3 regions of the Kitasatospora sp. MAP12-44 genome follow, and region 3 is predicted to be linked to each of the others. Evidence: riboswitches for the same ligand, from Rfam matches in the RefSeq annotation. Region 3 holds a riboswitch; each other region holds the start of a gene.

Region 1 (2,167 bases), 3.4 Mb from region 3:
GCGAAGGGTCAGACCCGGCCGGCGAAGTCCGGCGCCCAGTTGGCGATGGTCTCCATGTGGACACCGACGCTCGGGTTGGCGGCCTCGACGTAGGAGCCGTTGCCCACGTAGATGCCGACGTGGTAGACGCCGGAGTCGGCGCCGTTGTTCGACCAGAAGAGCAGGTCGCCGGGCTGCAGCGCGTCCAGCGAGACGTGCGTGCTGGCGGCGGCCTGGTCGGCGGCCACGCGCGGGATGGAGATCCCGGCCTGGGCCAGCGCGGCCTGGGTCAGACCGGAGCAGTCCCAGCCGCCGTTGCCGGTGCCGCCGTAGATGTACGCCTGGCCGACCTTGGACTCGGCGAACGCGACCGCGGCGGCCATGCTGCCGGTGGCCGCCGGGGCGGGGGTCTTGGCGCTGGTGGTGGTCGCCGCGGTGGCGGGGGCCGGGGTCTGCGCCGGGGCGGTGGTGCCCGAGTTGTCCGAGTGGCCCCAGTTGCCGTGGCTCCACGAGGCGGTCGCGGTGGAGCCGCCGAGCGAGAGCTTCTGGCCCGGGTAGATGGTGTCGGGGCCGTGCGTCAGGACCGACTTGTTGAGCTCGTAGAGGTGCTCCCAGCCGCCCTGGACGTCGTGGCTCTGGGCGATGCTGGAGAGCCAGTCGCCGGCCGCCACGGTGTAGCTGCTGTCGGCGCCCGCAGCGGCGTCCTGGTGCCAGCCGGAGTGCTGCGAGGCGGTGTTCTGGCCGGAGGCGGCCGGAGCGGCGGTGGCGGGGGCCGGAGCGGCCGGGGCCGGGGTCGCGGCGGCCGGCGCGGACGTCCCGGTGTTGATGGCGGGGGCCGGGCCGCCGGCGGTCAGGCCGGCCTGGATCGAGCAGACCGGCCAGGCGCCGGGGCCCTGAGAGGCCAGCACCTTCTCGGCGACGGCGATCTGCTGGTCCTTCGTCGCCTGGTTCGCCTCGGGGGCGTACTGGGTGCCACCGAAGGCGGCCCAGGTGGAGGACGTGAACTGGAGGCCGCCGTAGAAGCCGTTGCCCGTGTTGATGCTCCAGTCGCCGCTGCTCTCGCACTGGGCGACCTTGTCCCAGGTGGAGACGGTCGCGGCGGAGGCGGTGGTGGCGGTGATGCACGGGAGGCTGAGACCGAGGCCGACCAGGCCGGTGGCGGCGATGACGCGGCGGGTACGGGTCGAGCTCTTCGAACTGGTGATGGGCAGCATGAAGTCGCGTTCCTCTCCTACGCCTACGAGGTGAGCTGTCGGATTCGGGCTGGAGTTGCCCGGCCGTGCTGAGCACGGCTTCACCCCTAGCTCCGGGTGTCTCGGTCCGAGGACCGTTCCCGGGGCGGCTTACCTGGTTCCCCCGCTCCTGCCGTGGTGCTTGTTGTGCGGTGCCAGCGGGCCCGGTGGCAGGATTCGGCGTCCGGATTGCTGGGTCCGTGTGACCACGAACGGGAGCACGTTAGACAGACTTAAGTTGAAACCGCAAACACCTGTGACACCGGTCACACCAGTCCCAGTGGCCCCTCAAGATCACCCCGGGAGATCAACTGACAGGGCGTCGGTGTCCAGGGTGGGGGCGGATGCTCCGATGGCGAACAATCAGGCGTTCGAGTAAGGGAATTGCCGGTGGTTCAGCTCGGTCGACAGCTGACATCGTGTCCGGCCGGGGGAGTGGCTGACCCGGAATCGGGAGTGCGGCGCCGACCGGCCGAGCGGCCGCGGACGGGACCAAAGACCCCCCGGCCGAAGGTCACGCCGAGGTCACGCCCGGGTCGCCCTGACGCCCCGCCGGGGGTGCGGACATGCCTGTGGGCCGGTCCTCCGTCGCGCGGATGACCGACCCACAGTTCTTACGGGGCGAAAGATTCTGTCCCTTTCGCCCCACTTGACCCCTATGCCCTACTCGCCCTGCTGTTCCTGCCAGTCCTGCTGCTCCTGCTGCTGGTTCCGCTGCTCCTGGGCCGCTTCGGCCTCGGCCGCAGCCGTCCCGACCGCGCCGAGGTAGCCGGCGGCCACCAGCTGACCGATGGTCGGGTAGCCGCCCAGCGCCTCGGCGCTCGGGCAGCCGGTCTCCTCGCCGGCCGCGCGCAGCAGTTCGGCGTCCACCTCCGGGCCGATCACCAGCGCGGCCAGGGCGGGGCGCTGCGAGCCGGTGGCCCGCAGGTGCTCGACCGCCGCGGCCACCGCGCCGG
Region 2 (2,167 bases), 2.3 Mb from region 3:
CGCCGGAGCCGGTCGGCAGCTGGACCCGGGTCTCGGCGTAGTCGCCGGTCTTGACCTTGAAGCCCTCAGCGGTGCCCTCGGTGGTGAGCAGCCCGGTGGTCCAGGCCTGCTTGCCGTTCTCCAGGATGTGGCTGCTGGGCTGGGCGGTGAAGGTGGCCACACCGTTCGCCGTCTGCACGTCGGACGGGTCCAGCCAGTCGAGCTTGTTGTCGTCCGGGTTGTGGGTGCCGTACTTGTACGAGCTGGTGGTGGCCGACTGCCAGTGCGGGTCCTGGGCGAGCGGGGTGTTGAACTCGTCGGACCAGGTGAGGGTCTTGCCCGCGACGGGCGAGGCGGGCGCGGGCGCGGGGGTCGGCGCCGGAGCGGGCGTCGGGGTCGGGGTCGGCGCGGGCGCGGGGGCAGGCGTCGGGGCCGGGGCGGGCGCCGGCGCGGGCTTCGAACCGACGGTCAGGGTCTGCGTCGTCAGGTTGTGCCAGGTCCCGGCGATGTCCTGGTAGAAGCCGAACTCACTGTACGTACCGGTCGGGAACGTCCGGGCGGCGGTGGTCAGCGTCAGACCGCCGGGGCAGATCCGCGCGTTGGAGAGCGAGCCGGGGAAGTCGAGGTTGTTCCCGGCCGCGTCCCGCACGCCGACGCCCACCGTGCGCGCGGTGAAGCAGCTGGAGGAGTGCAGCGTGAGGGAGGCGGTGGTCGCGCTCCCGGCGGGTGCGGTGGTCGGGGTCAGCCGGTCCTGGGTGACGCTGAGCGCGCTCGCGGCCTGCGCCTGGACAGCCACCGGGACGGCCAGCAGGCCGACCACTCCGGCTATCGTGCCAAGGCGTGCGGGGGTACCAGAAAAGATCATGGGGTTCCTCTGCGACGCCTGCGGGGTGAGCTGTCGGGTTCGGGCCCTGAGAGGTCGGCCCGGCCGTCGACGGACGGCTTCACCCCGAGTCGCGGCCACGCGCGCACATGCGCAGGCGGGGTCGCGGCAACTGACCTGGTTCCCCCACTCCTGCCCATGCGGTGCCGTGGTGCCCGCCGGCGGGTGGGCAGGACTCGGCGTCCCGGCGGCAGGGCCCGCCAGAGGCGGACGGACTGCAGCCTAGGCAGACGGTCCGCATACGGACAAGGAGCTGTCGGAAAGCTCACACGGGCTTTACAACAGCCCCGGGAGCACGCTCAGCGCCGCTGCGCGGCCTCCCGCCAGAGCGTGGCCGCCGCAACCCGGCTGTGCACCCGCAGCTTGGCGTAGGCGTGCTCCAGGTGCTTGTCCACGGTCCGCTCGGAGACCTCCAGACGGCGGCCGATCTGCCGGTCCGTCAGGCCCGACGCGAGCAGGTCGAGCACCGCGGCCTCGCGTGCCGTGACCTCCGCCGGCAGCCGTACGGGCGGCGCGAGGCGGTCCAGCGCGTGGGTCAGCCGGGCCCGCAGCAGGGTGGCGCTCGCGAGGTCGGCGTCACCGAAGTCGGTGCCCGCGCGATTCACCACCAGGCAGACGGTCCGTCGCCCGCTGCGCGCCCAGCCGGCCGGGAAGGCCATCGCCAACTGGTACTCGACGCCCGCCGGGCACAGCGCCTCGGCGTAGGTGCCCAGTCGGTGGTACTCGGTGCGGGACTGCAGGTCGGAGCGGCGCAGCGGCACGCCGGTGCCGGTGTCGGTGTGCCGGAAGAGCGAGTCATCGCGCGCGTACCGGAAGAAGCCGGCCACCGCCTCGGGGCTGAACAGGTCGGCCGGCGCGGTGACCGGGTGGCGCCCGGTCGGCGTACGGGTCGACCAGGTGAGGCTGTCCCCCGGGACGGCCCCGAGCAGCGCCGGGAACAGCGCCGGAAGGAGCGTCTCCTCGTCGACGGCATCGAGCAGGAGGTCGATCACGGCGAAGATCCGCCGCAGACCCGCCTCCCCGGACGGAGCCACTCTTGGAGCGTGCTCCGTCCGGGGAGGCGGGTCAAGCCGGGCCCGACATTCCGGCTTACCTGCTGGCGGCGTACACCCGGTTCACCGGGCTCTCGGCGGCCAGCTTCCAGTGGTGCAGTCCGGCTTCGTCGGCGATCCGCCGCATGGCGCCCTCGCCGGCGTGGTTGCCCATCGCCTGCGGCCCGTGCTGGGCCAGCGCCGAGGGCAGGCAGACGGCGACCGACGCGGAGACCACCGCGCGGCCGATCGGGTTGGCGTTCTCCCGGACGTC
Region 3 (2,167 bases):
GGCGTCGAAGTCGGCGGGCTTGGCGGTGGGGTAGGCCATCTTCTTCAGGTAGAGCCCCCAGAAGGCGGGGACGTGCACCATCAGCGCGCCGAGGGCCTTCAGCATGGCGCGCTGCACGCCGTTCGTCGGGAGGTTCTCCACGAAGGCGTCCAGCAGGACGATGCCGGCCACCCGCTCGGGGGCGGTGCCGGCCAACTTGACCACGCTGGCGCCGGTGTAGGAGTTGCCGGCCAGTACCGCGCGCTCGATGCCCAGGTGGTCGAGCAGTGCCAGGGCGTCGCCGGCGATCGCGGTGGGGGAGTAGTCGTCCCAGGTGATCGAGGACTCGCCGAAGCCGCGCAGGTCCATGGTGATCACCCGGTGGCCGGCGGCGGTGAGCAGCGGGCGCAGGCGCCGGTAGGCGGTCCGCGGTTCGAGCATCCCGGGGATGAGGACGACCGGGACGCCTTCGCCGAGGGAGTCGTCGAAGGCGATCCGGCCGCCGGGGAGGTCGAGGTACTGGGTCTGCGGTGCGAAGGTGCTGTTCATGGCGGTCCTCCTGCGGGCTGCGGCCGGCTGGTTGGTTGGGCGCCGAGGGGCGCTGCCGACAACCACAAAGCTAAGGCTAATAGCCTTAGCCGTCAAGAGGGTCGTCCGTGGCTGAATCGAGGTGGTCATAGCTGAAGGATCGCCAACTCTGTTGTGCTGCACCTAAGTACGCGTTTTTGTCACGCAGCGTAGCGGCGAATCGGATATGCGCGACAAACCAACCGTTTGGTCTTGGATGCGTGTGACAATTCCGGCCAAGCAGCTTGGAATCAGAGCCTCCTAGGATTAACGTTTGATAACGCAGCGCGGTCGGCAACGCCGTATCCGATCGGCACCGTGCGCCGTCGCCAAATCCTCAGGACCGAGCCCTCGGGCGACGTCCGGGAGCCGGGGAACCAATCGTTCCTTGGGGTGAATCGGACCGGCCCCGGCCGGACCGTAGGAGACCTTCCTGCTCCGAACCCGTCAGCTAACCCGGTAGGCGAGAAGGAAGGAAAGGAGCGCGCCCCCGTGGCGTCGTCGCACTCCCAGCAGAGCCGTACCCAGCTGCTCGACCCCGCCGGCCTTCCCGACGAGGCGGCCCGGCACCGGATCCCCAAGCAGTCCAGGGCTGGTGGGCCCGTCCTCGGGGTCACCGCGATGGCGGCCGCGCTCGGCGCCACCGGCCTCTCCGCCACCGCGGCCGCCGCAGCCGCGCCGCCCGCCCCGGCGCCGTCCGTCTCCGCCGACGATGCTGCGGACAGCGCTTTCGCCACGGCCGGCGACAGCGCGGCCGACCCGGGCCTCGCGCTCGCCGCCCGGATCCAGCACCAGGCCGACAGCCGCCGGACCGCCGCCGAGGAGAGCGCCCGTCTGGAGGCCGCGCAGGAGGCCGCCGCCAAGCGTGCCGCGCAGGCCGAGGCCGCCGCCCGCGCGGCGGCCGAACAGGCCGCCGCCGAGGAGCGCGCCGCCGCCGAGCAGCGGGCCGCAGCCGTCCAGCCAGTCGCCGCCGTGCAGCCCGTGCAGCCCGTGACCGCCGTCCAGCCGGTCGGCCAGGGCGAGTTGACCCTCCCCATCGGCAAGTACACGCTCGGCGCGCAGTCCGGCCAGGCCGGCTCGCACTGGGCGCACCTGCAGACCGGCCTCGACTTCGCCGCCGCCACCGGCACCCCGGTGACCGCGCTCGGCGCCGGCACCGTCACCTCGGCCGGCTGGTCGGGCTCGTACGGCTACCGGGTGATCCAGAGCCTGCCGGACGGCACCGAGGTCTGGTACTGCCACCTCTCCTCGATCGCCGTCGCCGCCGGCCCGGTGGCCCCGGGCGAGGTGCTCGGCAAGGTCGGGGCCACCGGCAACACGGCCGGTGTGAGCGGCCCGCACCTGCACCTGGAGATCCGGCCCGGCGGCGGCGCCCCGGTCGACCCGCGGGCCTGGCTTCAGGAGCGCGGCGTCACTCCGTGAAGCCCTGCTCCGTGAAGTCCTGCTCGGTGTAGCCCTGCTCGATCAGGTAGCTGTCGATCTCGCTCGAACCGGGTTCCGGGGCCAGGTCCCGGTACTCGGCCAGCAGCAGGGCCGGCAGGCCGGGGACGGTCCACTCGCCGTACAGCCGCAGGGCCTCCGCCTCCACGGCGGCCTCGAAGGCGGGGAAGTCCCCGGCGAG

The links. A riboswitch is a leader RNA that binds a small molecule or an ion and turns the genes downstream of it on or off. The one in region 3 is predicted to bind cyclic di-AMP.
Region 1: it holds a riboswitch for cyclic di-AMP, as region 3 does, so the genes downstream of both, P3T34_RS06665 (transglycosylase family protein) here and P3T34_RS22065 (M23 family metallopeptidase) in region 3, are expected to answer to the same signal.
Region 2: it holds a riboswitch for cyclic di-AMP, as region 3 does, so the genes downstream of both, P3T34_RS31775 (family 16 glycosylhydrolase) here and P3T34_RS22065 (M23 family metallopeptidase) in region 3, are expected to answer to the same signal.

What each region holds. Positions count from the first base shown of each region.
Region 1 is NZ_JARZAE010000004.1:1,333,919-1,336,085, reverse strand. It holds gene P3T34_RS06665 (transglycosylase family protein) at 9-1,193, opposite strand; cyclic di-AMP (ydaO/yuaA leader) riboswitch at 1,201-1,404, opposite strand; gene P3T34_RS06660 (hypothetical protein) at 1,875-2,167, opposite strand, start outside.
Region 2 is NZ_JARZAE010000004.1:6,974,358-6,976,524, reverse strand. It holds gene P3T34_RS31775 (family 16 glycosylhydrolase) at 1-844, opposite strand, end outside; cyclic di-AMP (ydaO/yuaA leader) riboswitch at 849-962, opposite strand; gene P3T34_RS31770 (LuxR C-terminal-related transcriptional regulator) at 1,162-1,896, opposite strand; gene P3T34_RS31765 (class I SAM-dependent methyltransferase) at 1,952-2,167, opposite strand, start outside.
Region 3 is NZ_JARZAE010000004.1:4,714,338-4,716,504, forward strand. It holds gene P3T34_RS22060 (alpha/beta hydrolase) at 1-528, opposite strand, end outside; cyclic di-AMP (ydaO/yuaA leader) riboswitch at 864-1,027, shown strand; gene P3T34_RS22065 (M23 family metallopeptidase) at 1,039-1,968, shown strand; gene P3T34_RS22070 (hypothetical protein) at 1,958-2,167, opposite strand, start outside.